Calidifontibacter indicus: one gene and its partners. The protein of the gene in region 2 interacts with the protein of the main gene of each other region in a pairwise test. Links are inferred from orthologs where the notes say so. Each region holds a gene or a part of one and is shown on either strand. Other genes may lie near its edges.

Region 1 (11,104 bases), 900 kb from region 2 along the record:
CCGACCTGGTTCTACGGGCACGAGCCGCCGAACCTGTTCGGTTCGGCGATCGCGAAGTACTTCAGCAACGCCCTGCGCGAGGACGTGCTGCTCGCAATCTGCAACGCCGGAATCGCCGTGCTGCCCGGTGCCGCGGGCACCGTGCAGGAGATCTTCCAGGTGGCGACCCGGCTGTACTACGCCACCGAGCCCGGCCCGCCGTTGGTGCTGGTCGGCCGCGACCAGTGGACGGTGCGGGTGCCGGTGTGGGCCGCGCTCGAGGCACTCGGCGCGAAGTCACCGCTCGGCGCGTCGATCCACCTCGTCGACACGGTCGACGAGGCAGCCACGGTGCTGCTCGACGGTGCCACCCGATAGGCAACTCGGCGCACCGACCGGGCGCCCCGGTGGACGGCGCCGACCCGAGCCCGGATCAGCCGACCAGGCTGCGCACGTAGGCCGCCTGCCCGGCGTGCTGGGCGGCGTCGTCGACGATGCTCACCAGCCGCACCGCACGGGTCACCGGCGGATCCCACGATTCGTCGATCACCTCGTCCCAGTCGTCGTCGCCGAGGGAGGCGAGGTAGCGGCCGGTGGCCGCGACGGCCGCGTCCAGATAGCCGGTCAACAAGGCTGGGTCGTCGACCCGCACCTTCGCGACGTCGTCGGCGGTGTGGCCGTATCCGGTGGAGTCGGCCGGCAGATCGAGCCCGAACTTCTCGGCCCAACCGTCGGCCAGCCAGACCTGGTCGGCGCCGGCCAGCGCCGCGATCTGCGCGTCCTGTTGCCGGGCAAGGTGCCAGACCAGCCAGGTGATCGAGTTGGCCTGCTCGTTCGGACGCCGGTTGAGCGTGTCGGCGTCCGACGCGTCGACAAGGGAGTGCGCAACCTGCTGGCTGCGCGCGATGCCTTCGAGGAGAAGCTCTTGCGGTCTCATGCCGCCAACGCTAACCCCGCGCAGCGACTCAGCTCGACTCAGGCGGTCGAGGCCGCCAACTGCCCGCACGCACCGTCGATGTCGGATCCGCGGGTGTCACGCACCGTCGTCGGGATGCCGTGGGCGCGCAGACGCTCGACGAACTGCTGCTCGACGCCCTTGCGGGACGCCGTCCACTTCGACCCCGGCGTCGGGTTGAGCGGGATCGGGTTGACGTGCACCCAGCCCTTGCCGCGAGCGGCCAGCTTCTCCCCCAGCAGGTCGGCCCGCCAGGAGTGGTCGTTGATGTCCTTGATGAGCGCGTACTCGATCGACACGCGGCGTCCGGTGGCCTTGTAGTAGCGGTACGCCGCGTCGAGCGCCTCGTCGACCTTCCACCGGTTGTTGATCGGCACGAGCTCGTCACGCAGTTCGTCGTCGGGCGCGTGCAGGCTGAGCGCCAGCGTGACCGGGATGCCCTCGGCCGCCAGCTTGTCGATCGCCGGCACGAGACCGACCGTCGACATCGTCAGGCCGCGGGCGCTCATCCCGAGCCCGGACGGCGGTGCCTCGGTGAGTCGGCGGATCGCGTTGACCGACTGCCGGTAGTTGGCCAGGGCCTCACCCATGCCCATGAAGACGACGTTCGACACCCGCAGCGGTGCCTCGCGGTCATCGGCGTCGCCGCCCGCGAGCTCGCCCGAGCGCAACATCCGCGCACCGGCGACGACCTGCTCGACGATCTCGGCGGTCGACAGGTTGCGGGTGAGCCCTTCCTGTCCGGTGGCGCAGAACGGGCAGTTCATGCCACAGCCCGCCTGGCTGGAGATGCACATCGTGACGCGGCCGGGATAACGCATGATCACCGACTCCACGAGGGCGCCGTCGAACAACCGGTGCACCTGCTTGATCGTGCGTCCGTTGTCGGCAACCAGCGACTTGATGGGCGTCAACAGCGGCGGCAGCATCGCCTGCACGAGTTCCTCGCGGCTCGCCTTCGGCAGGTCGGTCATCTGCTCGGGGTCGGTGACGAGGTGCTCGAAGTAGTGGGTCGACAACTGCTTGGCCCGGAAGCCCTTGTGGCCGAGCTTCTCGACGGCTTCCTTGCGGCCGGCGTCGTCGAGGTCGGCGAGGTGTGCCGGCGGCTTGCCGCGCCGCGGCGCGGTGAAGGTCAGCTGGCCCGGCACGGGACGGCGGGTGGTGGGGTTGGGCAGTTCAGTCATGTCTCAGTGCACCGCTACGAAGGGGGTCAGGATGGCCCAGGTGACCGGGGCGGCGATCACCAGGGAGTCGAGGCGGTCCATCAGACCGCCGTGGCCGGGAATGAGGTTGCTCATGTCCTTGATGCCGAGGTCGCGCTTGATCATCGACTCGCACAGGTCGCCGATCGTCGCGGCCACCACGACACAGCACCCCATGAGCGCCCCGACCCACCAGCGTCCGTCGAGCAGGAAGTGGACGGCGAGCGAACCGGCCAGCACGCACGACACCACCGACCCGGCGAAGCCCTCCCAGGACTTCTTCGGAGACACCGTGGGTGCCATCGGGTGCTTGCCGAAGAGCACTCCGACGGCGTAGCCACCGATGTCGGAGCAGATGGTCGTGAGGATGAACACCACGATCCGGCTGGGACCGTCGTCGGGGCTCACCAGCAGGATCGCGAACGACACCAGACTCGGCACGTACAACGTGGTGAAGAAGCCACCGGCGATGTCCCGTGCCGCGTCGCGGGTCGACCCGATCGAACGCCACACCAGGATCGCGACGAAGGTCAGCGCCACCGCGCTGGCGAGCGCCTCCGGACCGAACGCGTACGCCACCGGGGGGATGACGGCGGCGCCGACGAAGGTGGGCACCACCGGCGGGTGGATGTCGCCCTCGGCCATCGCACGCAGCAACTCCCAGGTCGCCACCACCGCGGCAACCGTGGCGACCACCACGAAGGCTTCCTTGCGGATGAACAACGACGCGAGCACGACGGCGCCGAGGAACACGCCGACGCCGACCGCGGCATAGAGGTTGCGACCGGCGCGCGGGGTCGGGTTGTGCGGCGCCGTCGCCGGCGCCCCACCACCGGCACGCGTCGACCCACGGGTCGACCGACGGGTGGCCTCGGGGGTGACAGCGGTCGCCGCAGCCGGATCGGGCTGCGGCGCACCGGTGTCGACGGGTTCGCTCATCGTGTGCAGAGATCGGGTCGCTGAACCTGGCGGCTCAGACCTCGAGCAGTTCGGCTTCCTTGCCCTTGAGCAGCGCGTCGACGATGTCGACGTGCTTCTTGGTGAGCGACTCGAGGTCCTTCTCGCCGCGCGCGCCCTCGTCCTCGCCGATGTCGCCGTCCTTGACCAAGCGGTCGATTTCTTCCTTGGCCTTGCGACGGATGCTGCGCACCGAGACGCGGGCGTGCTCGGCCTTGTCGCGCGCGATCTTGATGTAGTCGCGGCGGCGCTCCTCGGTCAGCTGCGGCAGGATGATGCGGATGACGTTGCCGTCGTTGCTCGGGTTGACCCCGAGGTCGGACTCGCGCAGCGCCTTCTCGATCGCGGCCATGGCCGACTTGTCGAACGGCTGCACGAGGACGGTGCGGGCCTCCGGCGTCTGGAACGACGCGAGCTGCTGCAGCGGGGTCGGCGCACCGTAGTAGTCGACGGTCAGCTTGTTGAACATCGCCGCGTTGGCCCGACCGGTGCGGATCGCGGAGAAGTCCTCCTTGGCCACCTCGACGGCCTTCTCCATCTTGTCCTCGGCCTCGAACAGGCTCTCTTCGACACTCATCGCGGGTGATGCTCCTTCAAATACGTAATGGGGGCTCGGTGGGTGCGTCCGGTCAGGCCGGGACGACCAACGTCCCGATCCTCTCACCTTGCAGCGCACGGGTGATATTGCCGTCGCCTTCCATCCCGAAGACGACCATCGGCAGCTTGTTCTCGGCGCCGAGGGCGAACGCGGTCTGGTCGATGACGCGCAGTTCGCGCTCCATCGCCTCCTGGTAGCTCACCTCGTCGATGAGCGTGGCGCTCGGGTCCTTCTTCGGGTCGGCGGTCATGACGCCGTCGACACCGTTCTTGGCGATGAGGACCGCGTCGCAGCGGCTCTCCAGGGCGCGCTGGACCGCGACGGTGTCGGTGGAGAAGAACGGCATGCCCATGCCGGCGCCGAAGATGACGACGCGTCCCTTCTCCATGTGTCGGATCGCACGCCGCGGGATGTACGGCTCGGCGACCTGACCCATCGTGATCGCGGTCTGCACTCGGGTCTCGATGCCTTCCTTCTCCAGGAAGTCCTGCAGGGCGAGGCAGTTCATGACGATGCCGAGCATGCCCATGTAGTCGGCACGCACACGGTCCATGCCGCGCTGCTGCAGTTCGGCGCCGCGGAAGAAGTTGCCGCCGCCGATCACCACGCAGATCTGCACGCCACGCCGGTTGGCCTCACCGATCTGGGCGGCGATGCGCTTGACGACGTCGGGGTCGAGGCCGATGTTCCCGCCTCCGAACACTTCACCCGAGAGCTTCAGGAGCACTCGCTTGTACGTCGGGCTGGTGGCGGAATCGGTCATACGTGCCTCCGTGGTCGAGCCTTGGTTGCGGTCGCCAAATAATTCCACATCGCAGGGGGTGCCACCGCCACGGTTGCGAACGCGGGCCACGACTGGCACTCTGTATCAGCCTTGCAATAACCCCATACGCCACTTTGGTCAATTTCTGTCACGGCGTGTCGTGAATTTCACGTCGCTGCGAAGGCCCCCTGACCGCCGAGCCCGGAGACCCCGCCGATGAACTTGCACCGCGCCCGAAGCCTCTGCCTGTCCACCGTCCTCAGCACCGCGCTCCTTGCGCCGTTCGCGACGTCCGCCTCGGCCGCCGACGGCGGCGCCTACGCCCCGAACGGCGTGCGGGTCGCGGGCGTGTCCAAGGCCGCCTGCGCGCGGTACCCGTCCGGCCGTGACATCAACGTCACCCGCAAGATGTACGAGATCGGCCAGAAGCGCAATGTCTCGTCCAAGGTGATGCTGGCGATGTTCGAGGCCGGCTGGGTGGAGTCGTGGCTGAACAACCTCAACTGCGGCGACGCCGACTCGCTCGGCATCTTCCAGATGCGGCCCAGCATGGGCTGGGGCACCCGCGCCCAGTTGCAGGACGTCACCTACCAGGTCAACAAGTTCCTCGACGTCGCGGTGCCGATCCAGAGTCGGTACGGCACCGCCGGCCAGCTCGCGCAGGCCGTCGAGCGCTCCGGCTACCCATACCGCTACGACCAGGCACAGGCCACCGCCCAGAAGTACATCAACGAGGCGTTCCAGCCCTACGGCACGATCCTGACGATCTGGACGAAGCTGGGCGGGGTGAATGGGTCACTGGGCGGACCGCTCGCCGCCGAGACCGACTTCCAGGCCGGGGTGCGGCACGTGCCCTTCTCCCGGGGCATCGCCGCCCGCGACTCCCGCGGCACCTGGGCCATCTGGGGCGACAACTACCGCTACTGGTCCTCTACCGGCTCGAGCGCCAAGTACGGATTCCCGACGATGCTGCCCAAGGCGGCCCAGAAGTCGCCGACCGGCACGACCGGCCTGACCCAGGGTTTCCAGCGCGGGTGGATCTACTGGTCGTCGCGCACCGGCTCGCGTGCCGTGATGCCGGCGATGCAGAAGGCGTTCGTGCAGTACGGCGCCGAGGGACGAGTCGGCTTCCCCATCAGCGACACCGTCACCTCCGCGACCGGCACCACCCAGACCTTCGAGAAGGCCGTGATCACGGTGAACTCCGCGGGTGTCGCCAGCATGCAGGCGCGCTAGGCGAAGAGCCCACGCAGCGTCGCGACCAACGTCTCGGCGAGCCGGTCGTAGTCGAGTTCGTCGACGTGCAGCCCGGAGCCCAGCCGCAGGTAGGACCGCCCGCCCCAGAACGCCGGCGGACACTCGATCCCCCGGTCGGACAACCGCTCGTACACCTCGGCGGCATCGTCGGCCGACTCGATCAGCCCGTCGGGCAGCGGCACCAACCGCATGCCGGGCGCCGCGCGCCCGGGCCACGACGGATCGAACCCGGGCAGGTCACCCGGGAACGCCATCGCGAGGCGACGGTGCACCAATTCGCTTCCCACACTGAGTAGTTCGCGATTGCGACGCGCGATCTCGAGCCCGCCGTGGGCGGCCCAGAAGTCGAGGCCGTCGGGAATGGCGAGCATGGCCGAGAAGTCGACCGTGCCCGGGAAGTCGTGCGCGCCCGGGTAGCCCTTGTACGAGGTCCAGGAGGTGACCGCCGGCAGGGCCCGATCACGCCACGGTGCGGCGGTCCACAACGCGCCGGTGCCGCGGGGCGTGTAGCACCACTTGTGCAGATTGGTCGCCCAGAAGGCCGCCCCGAGCGGCTCGATGTCGAGTTCGGTGGTGCCGGCCGAATGGGCCGCGTCGACGAAGACCGGCACCGGTGCGACCGCCTCCACGACGGCGCGCACGGGTAGCTCCAGACCGGCCGGTGAGGTGACGGCGTCGACCACGACCAGTCTGGTGTGCTCCCCCACCTGCGCGGCGAACGCCGCGGCGATCTCGGCATCGGACGCGTCGATGCCGAACGGGGCAGTGCGCACCGCGGCTCCCCTGGTGCCCGCGGCGAGCGCGACCGTCGGGTAGCCGTGATCGGACACCACGATGTCGTCCCCGGCCCGTAGGTCGATCGCGTCGAGGATCACCCCGACGGCCTCCGACACGTTGCGGATCAGGGCAACGGAGTCGGTCTGCACCCCGAGGAAGTCGGTGACGCGGTGCCGCACCTGCTGCAGTTCGTCGTGGCATTCGAGGCGGAAGAAGCGCACCGGGTTGGCTTCGATCCGGTCGCTCCAGCGTTGCTGCGCCGCACGCACCGTCCGCGGCACCATGCCGAAGGCACCGGTATTCAGATGCAGCACAGTCGGATCGGCGTCGAACAGCTCGAGGATGTCGTGGCGCATGCCGGTCATCCTCGCAGCCCGGGTCAGGACTGCGCACAGCGCGAGGGCCGGACACCCGTAGGTGTCCGGCCCTCGTTGCTTCGTGCGTGGCTTACGCCAGGCTCAATCCAGTCTCGACGGGAGACGTTCAGACGCCGACCTTGAACCGGGAGAACCCGGCGATCTGCGAACCCGACTCCTCGGCGACCTTGCCGACGGTCTTCTTCGCGTCCTTGGCGAACGCCTGCTCCAGCAGGACGTTCTCCTTGAAGAAGCCGTTGACGCGGCCCTCGATGATCTTCGGCAGCGCGGCCTCGGGCTTGCCCTCTTCCTTGGCGGTGGCCTCGGCGACACGGCGCTCGTTGGCGACGGTGTCGGCGTCGACCTCCTCACGGATGAGGACGGTGGGGCTGAACGCGGCGATGTGCATCGCGACGTCGCGCAGGGTCTGCTCGTCACCCGAACCGGCCACGATCACGCCGATCTGCGCCGGCAGGTCGGGGCTGGTCTTGTGCAGGTAGGAGACGACCTTGTCACCCTCGAGGGTGGCAACGCGCTTGATCTCGATCTTCTCGCCGATGGTGGCGTTGGCCTCGTCGAGGATCGACTGCACGGTCGAGCCGTCGAGCTCGCTGTCGAGCAGCGCCTGGGCGTCGGCAGCCTTGATCGCGACGGCCTGGGCCAGCACGCGGTCGGCCAGCTCGCCGAACTTTTCGCCCTTGGCGACGAAGTCGGTCTCGCAGAGGATCTCGACGAGGGTGCCGGAGCCGCCCTCGGCCTGAGCGCGCACCAGACCGTTGCTGGTGGTGCGACCCTCACGCTTGGTGACACCCTTCAGGCCCTTGACCCGCAGGATCTCGGTGGCCTTCGCCTTGTCGCCGTCGGCCTCGTCGAGGGCCTTCTTGACGTCGAGCATGCCGGCGCCGGTCGACTCACGCAGCGCCTTGATGTCAGCTGCGGTGTAGTTCGCCATGTGGTAATTCGCTCCTTCGCGAAATCAGTTGAACGACAGGGGTACTGAGGAAGTGCTCAGGCCTGGGCGTCGGTGGAGGCCGGAGCCTCGACCTCGACCGCACCGGCGGCGTCGGCCGGAGCGGCAGCAGCCTCGGCGGCCTCGGCAGCCGGAGCGTCGCTCGACGCACCGTCAGCAGCCGGAGCCTCGCCCTCGGAACCGAGCAGCTCGCGCTCCCACTCGGCCATCGGCTCGGCCTCGGTGCCCTCGCCGGCGTTCGAGCTCTGACCCGAGCGGGCGATCAGACCCTCGGCGACGGCGTCGGCGACCACACGGGTCAGCAGGGTGACCGCGCGGATGGCGTCGTCGTTGCCCGGGATCTTGTAGTCGACCTCGTCCGGGTCGCAGTTGGTGTCGAGGATCGCGATGACCGGGATGTTGAGCTTGCGCGCCTCGGTGACCGCGAGGTGCTCCTTCTTGGTGTCGACGACCCAGACGGCCGAGGGCACCTTGTTCATGTCGCGGATACCGCCGAGGGTGCGCTCCAGCTTGTCCTTCTCACGCTTGAGGACGAGGAGTTCCTTCTTGGTGCGACCCGAACCGGCCACATCGTCGTAGTTGATCTCCTCGAGCTCCTTGAGGCGAGCAAGGCGCTTGTGAACCGTGTTGAAGTTGGTGAGCATGCCGCCCAGCCAGCGGTAGTTGACGTAGGGCATGCCCACGCGGGTCGCCTGCTCGGCGATGGACTCCTGCGCCTGCTTCTTGGTGCCGACGAACAGGATCGTGCCGCCGTGGGCAACGGTCTGCTTGATGAAGTCGAACGCGTCGTTGAGGTAGGTCAGCGACTGCTGCAGGTCGATGATGTAGATGCCGTTGCGCTCGGTCATGATGAAGCGCTTCATCTTGGGGTTCCAGCGACGGGTCTGGTGTCCGAAGTGGACGCCGCTCTCGAGGAGCTGGCGCATGGTGACGACGGCCATGCCGAAGTCCTTTCGTGTGAAGGTTTCCAGTTGTACGCCGCGCCGACGGGTGCCGACACGGACTCCTGGTGCCCCAGCCGACCCCACCCGACCGAGGTCGGGACCGGGGGCCGCGCTCCGCACGAGGACGGGACGGGGCACGCGAATTCGACCCAGTTCTCCCGGGTCGTGTCACAAGTCTACGACCTCCCCCGCCATTCCGCCGAATCCGCCGGTCCCGCGGGCTCGACGGCCGCCTGCGTCGTTCGGGCGGCGCCTTCTAGGCTGGGCGGATGGACGAAGCACTGGTGGAACGGATGCGGGAGTTCGGCGAGACGATCTTCGCCGAGATGACCCAACGAGCCCTCGCCGCCGACGCGGTCAACCTGGGTCAGGGGTTCCCCGACACCGACGGACCCGCTGCCGTGCTGGACGCCGCGGTCGAGGCGATCCGCAGCGGCCGCAACCAGTACCCGCCGGCGATCGGGGTTCCCGAACTTCGGGCCGCGATCGCCGAGCACCAACTGCGGTTCCGGGGCACCACGGTCGACGCCGACACCGAGGTGCTCGTCACCGCCGGCGCCACCGAGGCCATCGCGGCGAGCATCCTGGCGCTGTGCGAGCCCGGTGACGAGGTGGTCGTCTTCGAGCCCTACTACGACTCCTATGCGGCCTCGATCGCCCTGGCCGGTGCGGTGCGACGCACCAGCGTGCTGCGCTTCCCCGACTTCGCGGTCGACGAGACGTCGCTGCGAGCGGCGTTCTCCCCGCGCACCAAGCTCGTGCTGCTCAACACGCCGCACAACCCGACCGGCCGGGTGTTCACCCGCGCCGAATTGGAACTCATCGCGTCCCTGGCCATCGAGCACGACGCGTACGTCGTCGCCGACGAGGTCTACGAGCATCTCGTCTACGACGGCGAGCACCTGCCGATCGCGAGCTTGCCGGGCATGGCCGAACGCACCCTGTCGATCTCGTCGGGCGGCAAGACCTTCGCGACGACCGGATGGAAGGTCGGCTGGGTCACCGGCCCGGCCGCGCTGGTGTCGGCGGTGCGCACGGTGAAGCAGTTCCTCACCTTCGTCTCCAGCGGCCCGTTCCAACCGGCGATCGCCACCGGACTGCGACTGCCCGACAGCTTCTTCGCCGGGCTGCGTGACGACATGCGGGCGCGGCGCGACCTGCTCGCCGACGGCCTGGCCGACCTCGGCCTGCCGGTGTCGGTGCCGCAGGGCGGCTACTTCGTGGTGGCCGACGCCGCGGCGTGGGGCCCCGACGGTCTCGCCGTCTGTCGGGCACTGCCCGAACAGGCAGGCGTCGCGGCCGTGCCGGTGTCGGCTTTCCTCGATGACAAGACATTCGGAGCGACCCTGGTGCGCTTCGCCTTCTGCAAGCGTCCGGAGGTCATCAAGGAGGGTGTGGCGCGCCTGCACAAGGCGTTCTCCACAGCCTGAGGCTCCGCCGCGATCCGTCCACCGAAACTGCCGGACGGTGTCGTCTGATCTGCCCGTGGCACGCACCGTGTCGTGGATGAAGACCTTTCTCGCACTCGTCTGGCTCTCGGCAACCCTCGGGGCGACCGCGCCGGCGCAGGCGCCGACCTCACCCGCGTCATCCGTGCCGGTGCTCGCCGCGTCCGCCGGCGGGGTGGCGGTGGCCCGATCGGGGTCCGGCACGGTTGGCACAACCCCGACCGGAGTGGCCCCGACCGGTGACTACCGGTGGCCGTTGGCGCCCACTCCCCCGGTGATCAGACCCTTCGAGCAGCCGCCGCAGCCGTGGGCCGCCGGACATCGCGGGGTCGACCTGCTCGGCAGCACCGGTGCGGCAGTGCTGGCGGCCGGTGCGGGCACGGTGACCCACTCCGGGGTGATCGCCGGCCGCGGCACGGTGACGGTCACCCACCGCGACGGACGCCGCACCACCTACGAACCGCTCGACGACCGCAGCGCGGTGGGCACCTCGGTGGCCGGCGGCGATCGCGTCGGCACGCTCGCTGCCGGTGGGTCGCACTGCGCTCCGCGCAGTTGCCTGCATTGGGGGCTGCTGGTCGGGCCGCGCGACTACCGCGACCCGCTCACCTTGCTCGGATCAACCCGGGTGCGACTGTTGCCGGTGCCCTGAGCGGCGTGGTCACTGGTACGCGGTGATGAAGCAGATCCAGCGCACCGTGCGCGCTCTGCGAGGTGCGCAGGCCGCCCGCCAGGAGCTCGTCGACCTTGGTCGCGGCAAAACCATCACCCAGCAGCAGCTCGTGCCTGTCCTGGTCGGCGCGGGGATGACGTCGAGGCCGGCCGCGTCCCCTCGTCGATGCGCACCACTCCCGCGCCGGAGCTGCCGGCAGAGGCGATCGAGGCCCAACAGGCCGCA
Region 2 (8,181 bases):
GCCAACTTCGGGTCGGACCCGTACAGCGGGTCACCGACGCAGGGGTGGTGAAGGGCCGAGAAGTGCACCCGGATCTGGTGCGTGCGACCGGTCTCCAGGTGGATCTCCAGCAGCGACATCGAGCGGAACGCCTCGACGAGCTCGTAGTGGGTGACGCTCGCGCGGCCCGACTGCATGACCGCGAACTTGTAGTCGTGGTTGGGGTGGCGACCGATCGGGGCCTCGATGGTGCCGACCACCGGGTCGGGCAGCCCCTGCACCAGCGCGTGGTAGGTCTTGTCGACCGTCCGGTCACGGAACGCCTGCTTGAGCACCGTGTAGGCCCGCTCCGACTTGGCGACGACCATCAGACCGGACGTGCCGACGTCGAGGCGTTGGACGATGCCCTGCCGCTCCGGAGCACCCGAGGTGGAGATACGGTAGCCGGCCCCGGCCAGTCCGCTCACGACGTCCGGACCGTCCCAACCGACACTCGGATGGGCGGCGACCCCGGCGGGTTTGTCGACGACGACGATCTCGGTGTCGTCGTGCACGATCCGCAGATCGTCGATGAGCTGCGGCTTCACCTGCGGCGTGCGGTCGACCTGCGCGGGCACGTCGACCTCCAGCCACTGCCCCGCGCTGACCCGCTCGGACTTGCCCACCTGCGAGCCGTCGAGCCGCACGGCTCCGGACGCGGCGAGCTCGGCGGCGCGGGTGCGCGACAGGCCCAGCACCCGGGCGATGGCGGCATCGACCCGCTCGCCCTCCAACCCCTCCGGGACGGCGAGCGCCTTGAGATCACTCATCGGTGTCGGCCTCGTTCTTCGCGTCGGTCTTCATGTCAGCGGTCGACTCGGCGTTCGTGCCGGACGACTCCAGCCGCGAACCGTCCAACCCGATGCCTCGGATCGACAACAGCGCGATGAGGCAGGCCGCCGAGACGACGCAGATGTCGGCCACGTTGAAGATCGGCCAGTGCGGCAGCTCGAGGAAGTCGACGACGTGCCCCTTCGCGAACGACGGCTCGCGCAGGAATCGGTCGGTGAGGTTGCCGAGCGCCCCGCCGATCAGCAGGCCGAGGCCGAGCGCCCACGCCCGGCTGCGTAGCTTGCGCGCCGAGAAGATGGTGAACGCGATCACCGCGGTGGCAATGATCGTCAGCACCCACGTCGCGTTGGTCGCGATCGAGAACGCGGCACCCGGGTTGAAGGTGAGCCGCAGCCGAAGCAGGCTGCCCACCAACTCCTTGGGCTCGCCGGGCGTGAGGGCGGACACCGCCCACGCCTTGGTCGACTGGTCGAGCGCGTAACCGATGACCGCGACCAGCACGAGAACACCGATCGACCCGCGACGAGTCACACCGGACGGACGGGTGGACGGACTCAGCGGCGTTCCTGCTTCTGTTTGCATTGCACGCACAGTGTCGCACGCGGGAACGCCTGCAGCCGAAGCTTGCCGATCGGGTTGCCGCAGCTCTCACAGATGCCGTACGTGCCGTCGTCGATGCGGGCCAGCGCGCGGATCGCCTGCTCCATCGACGCCCGGTTGTTCTGCGCCAGGGAGTACTCGTACTCCCGCTCCAGCGCCTTCGAGCCCACGTCGGCCTGGTCGTCGCCGGCGCCACCGTTGTCGTCATGGATGAGCCCGGCGATGTCGGCCTCGATCGACTTCAGCTCGGTGCGGAACCGCTCGATCTCGGCCGAGAGCTCACCGTGCACCTCAGTGAGTTCCTCTGGGGTCCAAGGCGATTCGTCCTCACGGACGACGAGGTCTGCGGCCGCCTGCGCGGCGCTCTTTCGTGCCCGGGACGGCGCCTTCTTGGCGGTGCTCTTCGGCGCGGCAGCAGTGCTCACCGTCGTCTCCTTCTTCGGCGCCGGCGCGGTTGCCGACGTGCTGGTCTTCTTCGCGGTTGCGGTCTTCTTGGCTGCCGTGGTCTTGGCGGCCGCTTTCTTCGTCGGTGCGACCTTCTTGGCAGCGGTCTTGCGTGCAGGTGCGTTCTGCACGGGCGCCTTCGCCGCAGCACTCTTCGTCGGCGCAGCGTTCTTCGCAACTGCCTTCGTCGCGCTCGTCTTCTCGGCAGCTGTCTTCTTCGCAGGTGTCTTCTTGGCGGCCGTCTTCTTGGCAGCCGTCTTCGCCGGAGTCTTCTTGGCAGGTGCCTTCTTGGCTGCGGCGCTGTCGGTCGCTGCCTCGTCGCCACGACCGCGCGTCACGCCGGCCACCCGTCCGACCGCCCCGACGGCACCGGTCGCCGTGCGCAGCAGCGACCCGACGCGCGAGCGCCGCTGCTCGTCGGACTTCGGACTGCCCTTCGCCGCCATGCGGGTGCCCTTTCGTGGAAAAAACCGTCGCTTCGGACGGAAAGGAGATGCCCGTCACAGCGACGGACTGCCTGAGGATAAGCGACGAAGGCAGGCCCCATGTGCCAAAACGCCGGAAATTCAACGGAATTCTCTCGGTTCGATGTTCGGTTCGAAACAACCGGAGAAACCGCGAGGCGGCCACCCCCGCAGGGGTGACCGCCTCGATCGTCTCGACCGGCCCCGGGCCGGTCGGCGACTACTGGTGCTTGTCGCTCTTGACGTCGTCGAGTCCGACCGACTTCAACTGCTCCAGCTGACCCTCGATGTAACCGCGCAGCTTGCTGCGGTAGTCGCTCTCGAAGCCCTTGAGCGACTCGATCTTGGTGTTCAGGCCGTCACGCTGATTGGTGAGGTCGGTGAGCACCGAGGTGCGCTCCTCGTTGGCCGTGCGCACCAGGTCGTCGTGCTGGGTCTGACCGGTGTTGATCAACTCGTCGTGTCGGCTCTGGCCGGTCTTGACGAGCTCGTCGTGCTTCGCCTGACCGGTCTTGACCAGGTCGTCGTGCTTCGCCTGACCGGTCTTCACCAGGTCGTCGTGCTTGGCCTGGCCCGTGCTGACGAACTCGTCGTACTTCGACTGTCCGGTCTTCAGCAGGTCGTCGCGCTTGGCCGTGGCCTCACCGACCACCTTGTCGTGGTGGGCCTGCGCGTCACGGATGAGCTTGTCGCGGGTCGTCTCGCCCTCGCGCACGTGCTCGTCGTGCAGCTTCTGCGCAAGTGCGATGACACCGGCCGCGCCACCGGCCGCGCCGGCACCGGCCAGCGCGTGCGCTTCGCCGCCCGCGGCCGGCTGGGCGGCAGCCGCTGCGGCGCCGTCCTGAGCGGCCTTGAGGTCGCTCTCGGCCTTGGCGACCTGCGACTTCAGGTCGGCGAGCTTCGACTGCTCGGTCCTGGTGTCCTGCTGCGCCTTCGCCAACTCCTCGCGGGCGCTCGTGAGCCGGCCCTCGACGTCCTTCAGTTCGCGCTCGGCGTCGGCGATGCGTCCGCGCACCGCCGAGTCGTCTGCGGACGGCTTCTCGGCGGACGCGGCCGGGGTCAGCACCGGGGTGGCCTGGGTCGGGGCCTCGGCGGAGACGGTGCTTGCGGCGTCGGTCTTGCCGAGGTTCGCCGGCTTGCCCGACGCACGGCGGCAATCGGCCAGCTGGGCGGCGAGGTCTTCGTTCTCGGCGTTCAACCGGCGCAGCTCGACGACGATCTCGTCGAGGAAGTCGTCCACCTGGATTTCGTCATAGCCGCTCTTACCGAAGCCCTTCGGCTTGGTGAATTCCTTCTTGACTACGTCCTCAGGCGTCAACGCCATGTGGTCACCTCTGCGGCCTACGGGTCGCGCACCGGCCACCTGTTCGAGGGCGCGACGCAGCGACGCTTGTAAATATGTCGCCGGTCAGCTTATGACACCCAGCAGCAAACTCACACCCAGCATCAGAATCAGGAAGGCGATGTCGAGTCGCACCTGCCCGATCCGCAGCGGCTTGAACACCTTTCGCAGCGCTTTGAGGGGCGGATCAGTGAGCGAATACACACCCTCGGCGACGACCAGAACGGCCCCCTTGGGCCGCCAGTCGCGGGCGAAGACCTGGATCCAGTCGAAGACCAGACGCGCCAGCAGGATGATGAAGTACAGGTAAAGGAGCGCCCCGAGGACGGTTCTCAACTGATCCACGCTTCACTCCAGACAGATCGGGACGAGCCCCCACACCGAGGCTCGTCCCGATATCTTCTCAGCTCTGGTTGAACAGGCCGCGCGAGCCCTTGCTGTCGGTGCCGGTCGTCGCCACCTCGACGCCGGCCGGCGACAGCAGGAACACCTTGGCGGTGACCCGCTCGATGGTGCCGTGCAGCCCGAACACGAGGCCGGCGGCGAAGTCGACGAGACGCTTGGCGTCGGTGTCGTCCATGTCGGAGAGGTTCATGATCACCGGGATGCCGCTGCGGAAGCTCTCCCCGATCTCCTTGGCCTCGTTGTAGGTGCGCGGGTGAATCGCGTTGATCCGGCTCATGTCGCCTGCCTTGGGGTGTGCCGCCACCGCGGCGACGTTGTTCTTGCGCAGCGGGGTGACCGGGGCCGGCGGGTTGTCGGCCACGTGCTCGACCTCGTCGAAACCGGAGTCGGCGTAGTCGTCGTAACCGTCGTGGTCGTAGCCGTCGTGACCGTAGTCGTCGTACTCGTCCTTGTAACGGCTGTCCTCCTCGGCGAGTCCGAGGTACGCCATGGTCTTGCGCAGTGCGCCTGCCATCTCTTGCTCCTTGGGTGCGGCGATCCGCTGTGGTCCGGTGTGGTCGCCGCCGACGCTACCGGCGCGGGCGTCGAATCCCGTGGATTACCAATCCGACACGCCACATTTTGATGTGCCGGGCCGGACACGGTCGGTCAGACCGCCGGCCGGGGCCCGAGCACGGCGCTGCCGATGCGCACGTGCGTCGCGCCGTGGCGCACCCCTTGCTCGAGGTCACCGCTCATGCCGGCCGAAATCCGGTCCGCCGAGGGATGCGCGGCCCGCAGGTCGCGCGACAACTCGGCCAGCCGGGCGAACGCGGCATCGGGGTCGGCGCCGCGCGGAGCCACCGCCATCAAACCGCTCAACCGCAGCTGCTCGAGACCCGCGACGTGTGCGGCGAGGTCGGCGATCTGTTCGGGCAGGGCTCCTCCGCGTCCGGGATCGGAACCGTCGAGGTCGACCTGCACCATCACCTCGAGGGTGCGACCGTGGCGCTCGGCACCCTTGGCCAGCGCCGAGGCGATCTTCGCCCGGTCGACCGACTGCACGACGTCGGCGTAGGCGGCGACATGCCCCGCCTTGTTCGACTGCAACTGCCCGACGAAATGCAGGCGGAGCGCCGCCCGCTCCTGCTCGCTCGCCCCCTCGAAGATCTCGGCGAACTTCGCCGAGGCTTCCTGGTCCTTGTTCTCCCCGAAGTCGGTGACGCCCAGGTCGATCAGCCGGCGGACGTCGGCGACCGGGAAATACTTGGAGACGACGATCAGCGTCGCGTCGTCGGCGGCGCGGCCGGCGGCCCGCGCCGCGTCGGCGATGCGGGCGCGGACGGCGGCGAGGTTGTCCCGCAACTCCCGGGAGCGATCGTCGAGCTCGGTCATCTCAGGCCCTCCGGCGCAAGGTGACCACGCCGGCGAAACGTCCGGCACCGGGGTCACGGCGATGGGAGTAGAGCCGACCCTCCTCGCGGGTGCATCCGGGGATCCAGTCGAGCTCGACGTCGTCGGCCCGCAGCTGCGACACCACACCGGCGGCGACGTCGATCGCCGGCGTTCCGGTCCAACTGACGGCGTACGACGCCGGCACCCGGGCCGCCGCATCGTCACGCATCTGGGCGGGCACCTCGTAGCACCGGCTGCACACCGACGGCCCGACCACCGCACCCAACCGACCCGACCCGAGCTCCCGCATGGTGCGGACGGTCTCGGGCACCACTGCGGCGAGCATGCCGGGCCGGCCCGCGTGCACGGCCGCGACGAGGGGTTGTTCCCGGTCGTAGATCAGCACCGGCGTGCAGTCGGCCACCAGCACCACCAGGGTGCGGTCGAACGCCGACGTCACCTGGCCGTCGGCGGTCGGGGCGGGTGCGCCGTCGGACTGCTGCTCGAGCACCGCGACATCGGCCCCGTGCACCTGCGCCATGAACCGCAGGTCGGTCGTGTCGACCGCCTGCGCCAGACGCTCCCGGTTGGTCGCCACCGCCTCTGGGTCGTCACCCACGTGAGCGCCGAGGTTGAGCCCGGCGTAGCCGCCGCGGCTGACACCACCCTCGGAATCGGTGAACGCGAGGTCGACGACCCAGTCGCCGACCTCGCGTTCGTCACGCCACCAGAACACCGGTGTGCAGTCCTTCGATCACTTCAGGAAGTCGGGCACGTCCAGGTCGTCGTCGCCGTCGTCGAACGTGACCTCACGCGGCGGGCGCGAGGTGGACGTCGGCTGAACCTGGCCCGGCTGCTGCGGACGGCCCTGCTGGCCACCCGGCTGGCCCTGCTGCGGCTGGTCGTCGCGCTGCGGGGCTTGGGCGCCCTGCTGGGGCGGCTGACCCTGCTGCACCGGACGCGCCGCCTGCTGCGGTGCACCCTGACCACCCTGCTGACCGGCCGGGGCACCCTGCGGGGCGCGCTGCTGACCCGACACGGCGCCGGCGGCCTCGGCGGGCGACTGCACCCGCTGCTGGTTGCCTGCGGGCACCTGGTTGGCCCGCTGCGAACCCTGGATCTGGCCGAGCGCGCGGTCGTCGGTGCGCTTGGTCGGGGCGCCGCCGTCGAAGCCGGCCGCGATGACGGTGACACGCACCTCGTCGCCGAGGGCGTCGTCGATGACCGCACCGAAGATGATGTTGGCCTCGGGGTGCGCGGCTTCCTGCACCAGGCGGGCCGCCTCGTTGATCTCGAACAGACCGAGGTCGCTGCCACCCTGCACCGACAGCAGCACGCCCTGGGCGCCGTCGATGCTCGCCTCGAGCAGTGGGCTGGAGATCGCGAACTCCGCGGCCTGCACGGCGCGGTCTTCACCGCGGGCCGAGCCGATACCCATGAGCGCGGAGCCCGCCCCCTGCATGACCGACTTCACGTCGGCGAAGTCCAGGTTGATCAGGCCCGGGGTGGTGATCAGGTCGGTGATGCCCTGGACACCGGACAGCAGCACCTGGTCGGCGCTGCGGAACGCGTCGAGCATCGACACGTTGCGGTCGCTGATCGACAGCAGTCGGTCGTTCGGGATGACGATGAGGGTGTCGACCTCGTCGCGCAGCGCGTTGATGCCGAGGTCGGCCTGACCGGCGCGGCGGCGACCCTCGAAGGTGAACGGACGGGTGACGACACCGATGGTCAGCGCGCCGAGGTTCTTGGCGATCTTCGCGACGACCGGCGCACCGCCGGTGCCCGTGCCGCCGCCCTCGCCGGCGGTGACGAAGACCATGTCGGCGCCCTTGAGCACCTCTTCGATCTCTTCCTCGTGGTCTTCGGCGGCCTTGCGACCGACCTCGGGGTCGGCTCCGGCGCCGAGCCCACGGGTGAGCTCACGGCCCACCTCGAGCTTCACGTCGGCGTCACACATGAGCAGCGCCTGGGCGTCGGTGTTGATCGCGATGAACTCGACTCCCTTGAGCCCCTGCTCGATCATCCGGTTCACGGCGTTGACCCCGCCGCCGCCGATACCGACGACCTTGATCACTGCGAGGTAGTTCTGCGGAGATGCCACGAACGTTGGCCTTCCTTTGTCGAGATCGATGGACTTCAGTCGATGGGCGACGTCGTGCCTCGGGCAACCCAACGGTACTTCCGCCGCATGGTACGCGGTGAGGGCACCCCTTCGCGACTGTCAAGGTCGACTTCAGGTTGAGCGCTCGGCCGCACTTCGATCAGCCTTGCAGACGTTCCAGGATTCGTGGGGCCAGCTTGGTGACGTCCCCCGCCCCCACGGTGATGAGCAGGTCGCCGGGGCGAACGGTCGCGACCACGAGGTCGACAGTCTCCTGCGCCGAGTGGGTGCGGGTGCACGGACGGCGCATCGCCTGCGCGATCAGGTCGCTGCTCACGCCGTCCATCGGTTGCTCGCGGGCGCCGTAGACGTCCATCAACACCGCGACGTCGGCGCCGTCGAGTGCCTCCGCCATGCCGATGGCCTGGTCGCGGGTGCGGCTGTAGAGATGCGGCTGGAAGACCACGACGAGCCGACCCGAGCCGCGCAGCTGACGGCCGGTGCGCACCAACGCGGCGAGCTTGCCCTGGTTGTGGGAGTAGTCGTCGACCACTCGCACCCCACCGGCCTCACCCTTGAGTTCAACCCGACGTGAGGTGCCTCGGAAGGACGCCATCGCGGCCACCGCATCGGACGGG
Region 3 (11,153 bases), 200 kb from region 2 along the record:
CGTTCACCGCGGTCACCCAGCTCGGCACCGAGACCGCGGTGCTCGTCTACTTCTGGCGCGACATCGTCCGCATCGTCAAGGCGTGGGCGCTGTCGCTCGTCGGCAAGGTGCCGCGCAGCGACCCCGACGCCAGGATGGGCTGGTGGGTGATCATCGGCACCATCCCGATCGGCGTGCTCGGCGTGGTGCTGAAGGACGCGATCCACGGTCCGGTGCGCAACCTGTGGGTCACCGCGACGATGTTGCTGGTGTTCGCACTGATCATCGCGGTCGCCGACTCGACCGCCAGTCAGCGCAAGACGCTCAACGATCTGAACGCGGCCGACGGCGTGAAGTTCGGTCTGTTCCAGGCCTGCGCGCTCATCCCGGGTGTCTCCCGCTCCGGCGGCACCATCGCCGGTGGTCTGTTCATGGGATACCGCCGTGAGGACGCCGCCCGCTACTCCTTCCTGCTGGCCGTGCCGGCCGTGCTCGCGTCCGGTTTCTTCGAACTGCTCGACATCGCCGGCAAACCCAACCCGGACGGCTGGACGCCGATCGTCATCGCCACCGTGTTGGCGGGCATCGTCGGCTACGCGGTCATCGCCTGGCTGATGCGCTACATCTCGACCCACGACTTCAAGCCGTTCGTGTTCTACCGGATCGCGCTCGCGGTGATCCTGTTCGCGCTGCTCGGCTTCGGTGTCATCGACAGCGGGGCACCCACCGCCTAGCCGTACCCAGCCCACTCACACCCCGCACGCACACCCCGCAGCGTTTGCGTTGGGGGCGGTGTTAGCGTTGGGGGCGGTGGCCTAGGCTCTGCATCGTGAGCGCGCAGATCGAACGGACCCTGGTCATCGTCAAGCCCGACGGCTACTCCCGTGGACTCACCGGGGAGGTGCTGCGCCGCATCGAAGCCAAGGGCTACACGCTGGCCGAGTTGCAGGTCATCAGCCCCGACCGTGAGCGCCTCGCGAAGCACTACGCCGAGCACGAGGGCAAGCCCTTCTACGAGCCGCTGGTCGACTTCATGAGCAGCGGCCCCGCGGTCTTCGCGATCGTCGAGGGACACCGTTGCATCGAGGGCTTCCGCGCCCTGGCCGGCGCGACCGACCCGACCGCGGCGCTGCCGGGCACCATCCGGGGCGACCTCGGCCGCGACTGGGGCCTGCCGGTGCAGCAGAACATCGTGCACGGCTCCGACTCGCCGGAGTCGGCCGAGCGTGAGATCAACATCTGGTTCGCGGGCTGATCGTCTGATCGGCCGGCCATAGTCGCACCGCGGGCGCCGCTGAGCCCCGGTTCGTCGGGCGGCGCGTCGGCGATGCGGTGCGATGGTCGCGCTAGGAAGCGGCCGCCTGGTCGCGACTCGCGGCCAGGTCGTCGAGTCCGGCGATCGCCTTCTCCAGCAGGGTCGCAAGCTGCTCGCGCTGCGGGCCGGTGAGGCGGGACAGCACATCCGACTCCAGCAGGTCGCTCTCGCGGACCACCTGTCGGAAGGTCTCCCAACCGGCGGCCGTGAGCGTGACCAGCACGCGGGTGCGGTTGCTCGGGTCGGGGGTGCGATCGATGAGGCCGCGCTCGGCCATCTTGTCGAGGCGGTGGGTCATCGACGACGGTGCCACCGCGACCACTTCGGCCAGCTGTGACGGCGTGGTCGTGGTGTCGCGCGGACGCAGGGCGAGGTTGGACAGCACCGACCACTCACCGGTGGTGAGGCCCACGTCGGACAGCGCGAACCCGTACCACTGCGACAGTTTGCGGGTGAGGCCCTGCACCGCGGTGATGACCCGCTGCACCTGCTCGTTGCCGCCCGCTTCGACGTATGCGGCGACCTCGGCCTCGTACTCCTGACGGACCGACTTACGTTTCGATTTGGAAGGACTCATTGCCTCCAGTGTGCCACCGTCAGGGGTCGGAACGGTCGCGACCACCAGGAGACGGCAACTGATCTACGATCACCGGGTGACCCGTCGACTGCTGCCTACCGGGCGTGACCTCGCAGTCGATCTGGGCACCGCGAACACCCTCGTGTACGAGCGCGGACGCGGCGTCGTGCTCGACGAGCCGTCCGCCGTCGCGCTCGAGGTCGGCACCGGACGACTCATCGCCGCCGGCGCGAAGGCGCGCGAGATGCTCGGCCGCACACCCGGCCACGTCGACGTCACCCGTCCGCTGCGCGACGGTGTCATCAACGACGCCGACGTCGCCGAGCGGATGCTGCGTTACTTCATCGCCCAGGTGCACCCGTCCCGGCTGCTGCGACCCCGCATGGTGGTGTGCGTGCCCAGCGAGGTGACCGGGGTCGAGCGCCGCGCACTGGAGGACGCCGCGACCCGAGCCGGCGCGCGCCGGGTCTACGTGATCGAGGAGGCGATGGCGGCCGCACTGGGTGCCGACCTGCCGGTCGAGGAGGCCACCGCGAGCATGGTCGTCGACGTCGGCGGCGGCACCAGCGACGTCGCGGTGATCAGCCTCGGCGGCATCGTGCAGGCCCGATCGATCCGGGTCGGCGGCGACGAGATCGACGAGGCGATCGTCGCCTTCGTGAAGAACGAGTACGCACTGCTGCTGGGGGAGCGCAGCAGCGAGGACATCAAGGTGCAGATCGGGTCGGCCTTCCCGTTGCGCGAGGAACTGTCGATGCGGGTGCGCGGACGCGACCTGGTCAGCGGGCTGCCGAAGACGGTCACCGTCACCTCCCAGGAGGTGCGCCGGGCGATCGACGCCCCACTGTTGCAGATCTGCGAACTGGTGCGCGCGACCCTCGACGTCTGCCCGCCCGAACTCGCCGGCGACGTGCTCGACCACGGCATCATGCTCACCGGCGGCGGGTCACTGCTGCGGGGCGTCGACGCCCGGCTGCGGCACGAACTCGGGGTGCCGGTGCGGATCGCCGAGGAGCCGCTGCGCGCGGTGGCCCGAGGGGCGGGACGATGTGTCGAGGAGTTCGGCACCCTGCAACGAGTTTTGGTAGACAGCAAGAGGTACTGAGCAAAAGTACTGAGCAGAAGTACTGACCCGTGCGCCCACCCGGAATGCGCGCGGTCGGCTGAGGAAGGATGTCCCGATGAGCAACTCCCGCGCCTACGAACTGGACCGCGCCCACGTCTTTCACTCGTGGTCGGCCCAGCGCAAGATCAGCCCGATGGTGGTCGACCGCGCCGAGGGCTCCCACCTGTGGGACGACCAGGGCAACCGCTACCTCGACTTCACCTCCCAGTTGGTCTACACCAACATCGGCCACCAGCACCCCAAGGTGGTCAAGGCGATCCAGGACCAGGCCGCGAAGCTGTGCACGATCGCCCCGGCCCACGCCAACGCCGAACGCTCCGAGGCGGCCCGGTTGATCGCCGAGATCTCGCCCGAGGGCATGGAGTACACCTTCTTCACCAACGCCGGCGCCGAGGCGATCGAGCACGCGATCCGGATGGCCCGCCTGCACACCGGCAAGATCAAGGTGCTCACCCGCTACCGCAGCTACCACGGCGGCACCCAGACCGCGCTCAACGCGACCGGCGACCCGCGCCGTTGGGCCAGCGACTACGGCAACGCCGGCATCGTCCACTTCCGCGGACCGTTCCTCTACCGCTCGGAGTTCCACGCGACCACCGAGCAGCAGGAGTGCGAGCGGGCACTGGCGCACCTGCGCAGCACCATCGAACTCGAGGGCCCCTCGACGATCGCCGCCATCCTGCTGGAGACCATCCCGGGCACCGCCGGGATCATGCCCCCGCCGCCCGGCTACCTCAAGGGGGTGCGCGAGTTGTGCGACGAATTCGGTCTCGTCTACATCGCCGACGAGGTGATGGCCGGGTTCGGTCGCACCGGTGAATGGCTGGCGCTCGACGCCCACGACGTGGTGCCCGACCTCGTGACCTTCGCCAAGGGCGTCACCTCGGGTTATGTGCCGCTCGGCGGCGTCATGGTCGGGCCGACGGTGTTCGAGTCGTTCGCCGAGAAGCCCTACCCGGGCGGCCTCACCTACTCCGGCCACCCGCTGGCCGCCGCGGCCGCGATCGCGACGATCGGTGCGATGCGCGAGGAGGGCATGGTCGAGAACGCCGCGCGCGTCGGCCGCGACATCATCGGGCCGACCCTGACCAAGATGGCCGACGACCACGCCTGTCTCGGCGAGGTGCGCGGCGTCGGTGCGTTCTGGGCGCTGGAACTGGTGCGCGACAAGGAAACCCGCGAACCCCTCGCGCCGTACGGCGGGTCGAGCCCGGCGATGGACGCGGTGGTGGCCGAGTGCAAGAAGAACGGCCTGCTGCCGTTCGTCAACTACAACCGCATCCACGTCGTGCCCGCGCTCAACATTCCTGACGACCAGTTGCAGGAGGGTCTGCAGATCCTCGACGCGGCACTCGCGGTCGGGGACGCCCAGGCCAAGGGCTGACCCATGGCGCTCCGGCCACACACCCGACGGCGGGTGCTCGCCGTCGGGTTGGCCGGATGTCTGTTGGCGGTCGTCGTCGACCAGGCGGCGCCCGGTGCCACGGCACCGGTGCGGCGGGTCGCCGCAGAGGTGTTCTCACCCGCCCAGTCGGCGTTGTCCGGCGGCGACGACGCGAACAGCCTTGCTCGGCAACGTGATTCCGCGCTCCGCGATGCGGGTGACTCCCGTGCGAACGCGGCGACGCTCAGTGCCCTGCGGACCTTGCTCGGGTCGGCACCGGCCGACGGACGCCGGTTCGTGGCGGCGCGCGTCATCGGCTACACCACGGGCACCACGGCGGGCACGGTGCAGCAGGTGACGATCGACGCCGGATCGGCGGACGGCATCCGCACCAACCTGACCGTGATCGCCACCGACGGACTCGTCGGACGCACGGTCGCGGTCAGCACCCACTCGGCGACGGTGCAGTTGCTCACCGACCCGGACAGCGCGGTCGGGGTGCGGGTCGGTGCACCCGGAATGCTCGCGTCGGTGTCGGCGAAGGTGCCCGCCGGGCTGCCCACCCGCGATCCCGGGCGCCTCACGCTCCGGATCGCCGGCACCACCCAGGCGAAGGTCGGCGACCGCGCGACCACCCTCGGCAGCATCGACCAGACGCCGTACGTGTCGGGCGTGCCGGTCGGCACGGTGGTATCCGTCGACCCCGACCGTGGCCAGGGTGCGCCCACCGCGGTGCTGCGGCCCGCGGTCGACGTCAGCCGGCTCGACCTCGTCGGGGTGGTGCTGCCCGGTGACCGGCAGACCCGTCCGACGGTGCAGGGCACCCGGTGACGTCGCGGTGACCTCGTTGATCCCCGCACGGTTGACCGTCGTGCGGACGCTGGAACTGCTGCTTGCGGTGTTGCTGACCGTCACCGTGCTGCCCCGTTGGGGTGTGCCGGTCGATCTCGTGCTGGTGCTCGTCGTCGCGGTCGGGTTGCGCGCCGGCACCCAGGTGGGCGCGTTGTTCGGGCTCGTCGCCGGGCTGCTGGTCGACGTCGTGCCGCCGGGGTCGGTGCCGCTCGGGGCGACCGCGCTGGTCTACGCCGCGATCGGCGCGGGCGCGGGCGTGCTGCATCGTTCGGTGCGGGCGTCGGTGCTGCTGCCGGCAGCATGCCTGCTGCTCGCCGCGGCCGCCGTGCAACTGGTGCGGCTCGGCGTGGCGGCGTCGGCGCGGCAGGGGTTCGACCTCGGTCACGCGGCCGCCCTCGTGGTGTTGACCGCCGTCGTCGGCGCGCTGCTCGTGCCTCCGGTGATGCGGCTGGAACACCACCTCGTTGCCAGGGGGATGGTGTGATTCGGCGGCGCGGCGGCATCGAGTATCCCGACGGCCACCGTCCGGCCGGGCGGGCGCCGTACCCCACCCGCATCTGGGCGCTGCTGCTCGTCGCCGTGCTGGTGTTCGGGGTGCTCGCCGGACGGCTCTTCCAACTGCAGGTGGTCGACGGCCCCCAGATGCGGCAGGCCGCCGAGCGCATCAACACCCGCACGATCACCGTGCCGGCCACCCGCGGTCGCATCCTCGCTGTCGACGGCACCCCGCTGGTCACCAACGGGTCGACCGCCATGCTGACGATCGACCCCACGGTGCTGGCCGACAGCAAGGACGGCGGCCGCGCGCTGCTGACCCGGGTGCAGCAACTCGTCGGCGGCGACGTGGAACAGATGCTGGCCCGCACCCGGGCCTGCGGCACGGCGGGCGCACCGCCGGCCCCCGTCTGCTTCTCCGGGAGCCCGGTCGAACCGATCCCGGTGCTCGGCGACGTCGATCCCGGGCTGGCGATGACCTTGCTCGAACGCCCCGAGGACTTCCCTGGCATCGCCGTCCAGCAGGTGCAGGTGCGCCGCTTCCCGGCGCCGTCGGCGGTCAACGCGGCACAGGTGATCGGCTACCTTGGCCGCACGAACAGCGATGACCTGCAACGCAATCCGTCACTGACCGCCGCCGACGTCATCGGGCGCAGCGGCCTCGAACTCAGTCAGGACAAGGCGTTGCGTGGCACCGCCGGTGAGACGGTGCTTGCCGTCGACGCCCGCGGGTTGCCGGTGAGCACGGTGAGCACCCGGCCCCCGACGTCCGGACGCGATGTCGTCACCCACCTCGACCTGCCGGTGCAGCGGGCCGCCGAGTCGGCGCTGTCGGACACGATCGCCCGGTTGCGGGCCGCGAAGCGTCCGACGACCGGGGGAGCGGCACTGGTGCTCGACGCATCGAGCGGCGCCGTCGTGGCGATGGCCAGCAACCCCAGCTACGACCCCCTGGTCTGGACCGGCGGCATCAGCTCGGCCGACTACGCCCGCCTCACCGCACCCTCGGCGAACAACCCGTTGATGAACCGGGCGATCGCGCAACTGCAACCCCCGGCGTCGACCTTCAAGGCGGTGAGCCTGCCGGCCGCGATCGCCACCGGCATCGATCCGAAGGGGCACTACCAGTGCTCGTCGTCGGTCACCGTCGGCAGCCGGGTCTTCAAGAACTACGAGTCGGCGGCGTTCGGATCGATCGACCTGCCCACCGCGCTCGAGGTCTCCTGCGACACCGTCTTCTACCGCTGGGCCTACGCCCGGTGGATCGCCGAGGGCGGCATCAAGGCCGACGCATCCACCCCGAACCCGTTCACCGACACCGCCGTCTCGTTCGGCTTCGGCAAACCCACCGGCATCGACCTACCGGGCGAGGCAGCCGGCAACGTGCCCGGGCGCCAGTGGAAGGTGAATCAGTGGAACGCGATGAAGGCCACCACCTGCCGCCGTGCGACAACCGGCTACCCCGAGGTGAAGGACAAGGCGCAGGCCGACTACTTCAAGCAGTTGGCGGTCGAGAACTGCCGGTACGGCTACCAGTGGCAGGCCGGTGACGCCGTCAACCTCTCGATCGGTCAGGGCGACATGCTCGTCAGCCCGCTGCAACTGGCGGTAGCGTACGCCGCCGTCGCCAACGGCGGAACGCTCTGGCAGCCGCAGGTGGTCGCGGCCACCCGCACCGCCGACGGTTCCTCCCGCACCGCCGTCACCCCGCACCGCACCGGCACCGTGTCGATGCCTGCCGAGGCTCGTCCGGTGCTGCTTGACGGCCTGCGGCGCGTGGTCACCGAACCGGCCGGCACCGCGCACGCGGGCTTTGCGACCTTCCCCGCCGACTACCCGGTCTCGGGCAAGACCGGCACCGGCGAGGTCTACGGCAAGGACGCCACCGCATGGTTCGCGTCGTACGGACCCAAGCTGCCCAGCGGCAAGCAGTACGTCGTCGTCGTGATGATCGAACAGGGCGGCCTCGCCGCATCGGCCGCGGTGCCCGCCGCCCGGCAGATCTGGGACGTGCTGCGCACCCGGCCGTGACCTCCCGGTCCCGACGCCTACCCATCTCACACCCACCGGACGCATGTCGGGGGCGCCCGGCGCGCGGCGTAGAGTGACCGGCGTATCCGCGGAGGGAAAGCCGGTCGAAGTCCGGCGCTGACCCGCAACCGTAGGCCCGAGAGGGCGAGCCGGAACGCCGACGCGGAGACGAGCTCACTCCCCGTCGAGGTCTACGGGCGGAGCGTCGGACCCCACCAGGACCGGCTCCCGCACGCCGGCCGTCCTGGAAGGATCACCATGACCCTCAACACCACCGCCCGCGCGGGTCTCGCGGGCACTGCCGCGCTCGCCGCCCTTGCCCTGGCCGGCACGTCGACCGCTCAGGCCGCGACCACCCCCGAGGTCGGTGTCGCGTCCTACCTCGTCTCGCAGCTCGCTGCCGGCGGACACCACCTGTCCACCACCTTCGACGGCACCCCGTACGCCGACTACGGCCTCACCAACGACGCGATCCTCGCGCTCGCCACGACCGGCGCCGGGCAGACCGAGATGGGCCGTGCCGCCGACTACATGGTCGCGAACGGCAGCGCCTACTACGGTGCCGGTGCCGAGCGCTACAGCGGGTCGCTGGCCAAGCAGATCGTCATGCTCAAGGCCACCGGACGCTCGACCGGCGCACTGGTCACTGACCTGCGCGGCCTCGAGGCGGCGAACGGGCGATTCTCCGACAAGTCCGAGTACGGCGACTACTCCAACAACCTGTCCCAGTCGTGGGCGCTCATCGCGCTCAAGCGCTCGGGCGTGAACCCTTCGGCCAATGCCATCGCCTTCCTGAAGTCCCAGCAGTGCACCGACGGCGGGTTCAAGCTCAACCCCGGCGACACCGGCTGCGCCAGCGACCCGGACGCGACCTCCTTCGCGGTGCAGGCGCTCGCAGCCGTGGGCGACAGTGCTGCCGCCACCCGCGGTGCCGACTACCTCGCCGGGAAGCAGCAGGCGTCCGGTGGTGTGGGCGGCGGCTCGACCACCTCCGCCGTGAACAGCAACAGCACCGGCCTGGCCGCCGTCGCCTTCTCGGTGACCGGCAAGTCGGCCAACGCCGCTCGTGCGACCGCGTTCGTGAAGTCGCTGCAGTTCGGCTGCGACGCGCCGGCGCCGTTGCGCGGCGCCATCGCCTACGACCGTGCGACCTACACCACCAAGTTGGCCGCGGGGGCACCCGGTGACCAGGAGAACCGCAGCACCGTGCAGGCGGCGTTCGGGCTCACCCTGCAGCCGTACGTGTCGGTGACCGCGCACGGCGCCGCGACCGCGGCCGTCGACTGCAGCACGACTACCAGCAGCAGCACGTCGAGCACCTCGGCGTCCACCACGTCGTCCACATCGTCCTCGTCAGCGTCCACCACGTCTCCCACCACGTCGGTGGCCGCTTCGTCGACCTCGACCGTGACCGGCCCGGCGGTCGTCACCGACGGCCCGACCGGTGACGGGGGAGCCGACCTCGGCGTGCTGGCCGGGGCCGTGGCGCTCATCGCCACCGTCGGCGCAGGGGCTGGAGCCTATGGCCGCCGTCGCAAGTGATCGTCGCCCGGCGCGCGCCGGGAGCACCGCGCTGAGGCTGTTCGTCGCGCTCGGGCTGGCCCTGGGGTTCGTCGGACTCGTCGGCTTCGTGCAGGCACCGTCGAGCCAGGCAGCCGGTTGCACCGGCAGCACGGGTGTCTCGGTGGTCGTGCAATTCCCCGGTGGCGGCATCGCCACCGGATGCGCTCCAGGGAGTTACTCCAGCGCGCTGCAGGCGACGCAGGCCGCCGGGTTCCAGACCACCCGAGCCGCCCGGGAAGCGGGCTACTTCGTGTGCCGGATCAGTGGGCAGCCGGCCAGTGATCCGTGCCAGCGCGCGGCGCCGAGCACTGCCTACTGGGCCGTCTTCAGTGGCCGTCCGGGCAGTGGCTGGACCTACTCCCAGATGGGTGCGGCCTCGATGCCTGCGCCGCAGGGCAGCAGCGTCGGCTGGCGGTTCGGATCGGGCGCTGCGCCCGGCATCGCGCCGATCACCCCGACCAAGCCGTCCGCGACGAGCACGACGAGCGCCACGAGCACGACACGGCCGACGAGCACGAGCCCGCGGCCCAGCTCCACCTCGACGTGTCCGAGTTCGACTGCGGCGCACCCGAGTTCGACGGCCGCCCGGCCGTCGTCGACGGCGCCCGGCTCGTCCTCGACGGCACCTCGTTCGGGCACCGCTGGTTCGGTGCCCACGTCGGGATCGAGCGCAGGGTCCGGGTCGGCATCGGCCGCTGGGTCGAAGAAGGCCGGCGCGACCTCGTCCACCTCGTCGAGTACGGCTACCGGTTCGTCGTCGCAGAACCGGTCGCAGGATCCGTCGTCGCAGACCTCGGCCTCAGCTGACGCCTCGACGAACGCCTCGACGACCGGTGTCCCGACGGGCACCGATGTCGCCGTCGCGCAGCCCGACAACAACGGCGGCGGTGGCGGCACCAACCTCGGCCTGGTCGCCGGCGGTGGGGCCGTGGCGCTGCTCGGTGCAGGCGCCGTCATCGCCTGGTTCCGCCGTCGTCCGCAGGACTGATCGGGGAGTGGTCGCAGGCAGTACCGGAGGATGGGCGCCCCGCTTCGTGCACCCTGGGGCGTGGTGGCTGTGGGCGTGTTGCCTCGGTGCCGCCGCCACCCAGACCACCAATCCGATGCTGCTTCTGCTCGCGCTCGGCGCGGTCGTCTTCGTGGTGGTCAACCGTCGTCCCAATGCACCGTGGGCTCGGTCGTTCCGGATGTACCTCTACCTCGGCGTGTTCGTCGTGGTCAGCCGGGTGCTCCTGTTCGTGCTCGTCGGCGCCAAGACCGGGCCGACCGTGCTGGTGCGGCTGCCGGCGGTCGACCTTCCCTCGTGGGCTGCCGGCATCCAGTTGCTCGGGCCGATCGCCGTGGAAGACCTGGCCGCGGCGGCGAGCGAGGGCCTGCGATTGGCCACGATGATCACGTGCTTCGGCGCGGCCAACGTGCTCGCCAACCCGCGACGGCTGCTGCGGTCGCTGCCGGCCGCGGTGCGTGACGTCGGCACGGCCGTCGTCATCGCCCTGACCGTGGTGCCGCAGCTGGCCGAGAGCGCGGTGCGGGTGCGGCGCGCGCGGCAGCTGCGGGGGAGCACCGCGTCGGGTTTGCGCGGCGTGCCGCAGATCGCGCTGCCGGTGCTGCAGGACACCCTCGACCGGTCGTTGCTGCTGGCCGCCTCGATGGATGCGCGGGGCTTCGGCAACCGGGCCGAGACCACCCGCCGCGACAGTATCCTGATGGGGGCGCTGTCGCTCGGTGGACTGATGGCGTTGTGTGTCGGGTTGTACGGACTGCTCGGCGAATCGACCTCCGCCGACGGCGAACAGACCGGCACACCGGTGTGGATCGGACGCGGATTCGT

What was found.
Region 1: the proteins of ftsZ (region 2) and rlmN interact in binary tests that used the Escherichia coli proteins (3 or more experiments, as listed by UniProt). The link is inferred for Calidifontibacter indicus from one-to-one orthologs.
Region 3: the proteins of ftsZ (region 2) and mreB interact in binary tests that used the Escherichia coli proteins (3 or more experiments, as listed by UniProt). The link is inferred for Calidifontibacter indicus from one-to-one orthologs.

Annotation. Positions count from the first base shown.
Region 1 is NZ_QTUA01000001.1:1,752,350-1,763,453, reverse strand. The notes cover bases 37-2,863. They hold rlmN (dual-specificity RNA methyltransferase RlmN), read right to left. Parts: upstream 2,119-2,863; coding sequence 955-2,118; downstream 37-954. Other genes in these bases: DFJ65_RS08395 (phosphatidate cytidylyltransferase), read right to left, coding at 2,122-2,863; DFJ65_RS08405 (mycothiol transferase), read right to left, coding at 413-916; DFJ65_RS08410 (LOG family protein), read left to right, coding at 37-357. Outside these bases: more of DFJ65_RS08410, read left to right, coding at 1-36; more of DFJ65_RS08395, read right to left, coding at 2,864-3,075; frr (ribosome recycling factor), read right to left, coding at 3,110-3,670; pyrH (UMP kinase), read right to left, coding at 3,723-4,454; DFJ65_RS08380 (LGFP repeat-containing protein), read left to right, coding at 4,671-5,690; DFJ65_RS08375 (aminotransferase class V-fold PLP-dependent enzyme), read right to left, coding at 5,687-6,844; tsf (translation elongation factor Ts), read right to left, coding at 6,972-7,796; rpsB (30S ribosomal protein S2), read right to left, coding at 7,853-8,755; DFJ65_RS08360 (pyridoxal phosphate-dependent aminotransferase), read left to right, coding at 9,028-10,188; DFJ65_RS08355 (M23 family metallopeptidase), read left to right, coding at 10,265-10,858.
Region 2 is NZ_QTUA01000001.1:2,656,335-2,664,515, forward strand. What follows is about bases 5,369-8,181. They hold ftsZ (cell division protein FtsZ), read right to left. Parts: upstream 7,544-8,181; coding sequence 6,194-7,543; downstream 5,369-6,193. Other genes in these bases: DFJ65_RS12700 (YggS family pyridoxal phosphate-dependent enzyme), read right to left, coding at 5,369-5,439; pgeF (peptidoglycan editing factor PgeF), read right to left, coding at 5,441-6,175; murC (UDP-N-acetylmuramate--L-alanine ligase), read right to left, coding at 7,704-8,181. Outside these bases: DFJ65_RS12670 (RluA family pseudouridine synthase), read right to left, coding at 1-788; lspA (signal peptidase II), read right to left, coding at 781-1,392; DFJ65_RS12680 (TraR/DksA family transcriptional regulator), read right to left, coding at 1,365-2,300; DFJ65_RS12685 (DivIVA domain-containing protein), read right to left, coding at 2,539-3,642; DFJ65_RS12690 (YggT family protein), read right to left, coding at 3,727-4,005; DFJ65_RS12695 (cell division protein SepF), read right to left, coding at 4,064-4,579; more of DFJ65_RS12700, read right to left, coding at 4,714-5,368. UniProt on the Escherichia coli protein: Essential cell division protein that forms a contractile ring structure (Z ring) at the future cell division site. The regulation of the ring assembly controls the timing and the location of cell division.
Region 3 is NZ_QTUA01000001.1:2,852,180-2,863,332, reverse strand. Bases 1,086-3,961 are described here. They hold mreB (rod shape-determining protein), read left to right. Parts: upstream 1,086-1,947; coding sequence 1,948-2,976; downstream 2,977-3,961. Other genes in these bases: DFJ65_RS13545 (aspartate aminotransferase family protein), read left to right, coding at 3,035-3,961; DFJ65_RS13555 (MarR family winged helix-turn-helix transcriptional regulator), read right to left, coding at 1,326-1,871; ndk (nucleoside-diphosphate kinase), read left to right, coding at 1,086-1,234. Outside these bases: DFJ65_RS13565 (undecaprenyl-diphosphate phosphatase), read left to right, coding at 1-713; more of ndk, read left to right, coding at 809-1,085; more of DFJ65_RS13545, read left to right, coding at 3,962-4,381; rod shape-determining protein MreC, read left to right, coding at 4,385-5,212; rod shape-determining protein MreD, read left to right, coding at 5,220-5,717; mrdA (penicillin-binding protein 2), read left to right, coding at 5,714-7,759; DFJ65_RS13525 (prenyltransferase/squalene oxidase repeat-containing protein), read left to right, coding at 8,018-9,301; DFJ65_RS18145 (hypothetical protein), read right to left, coding at 9,677-9,979; DFJ65_RS18140 (hypothetical protein), read left to right, coding at 9,972-10,310; DFJ65_RS13515 (energy-coupling factor transporter transmembrane component T), read left to right, coding at 10,318-11,153. UniProt on the Escherichia coli protein: Forms membrane-associated dynamic filaments that are essential for cell shape determination. Acts by regulating cell wall synthesis and cell elongation, and thus cell shape.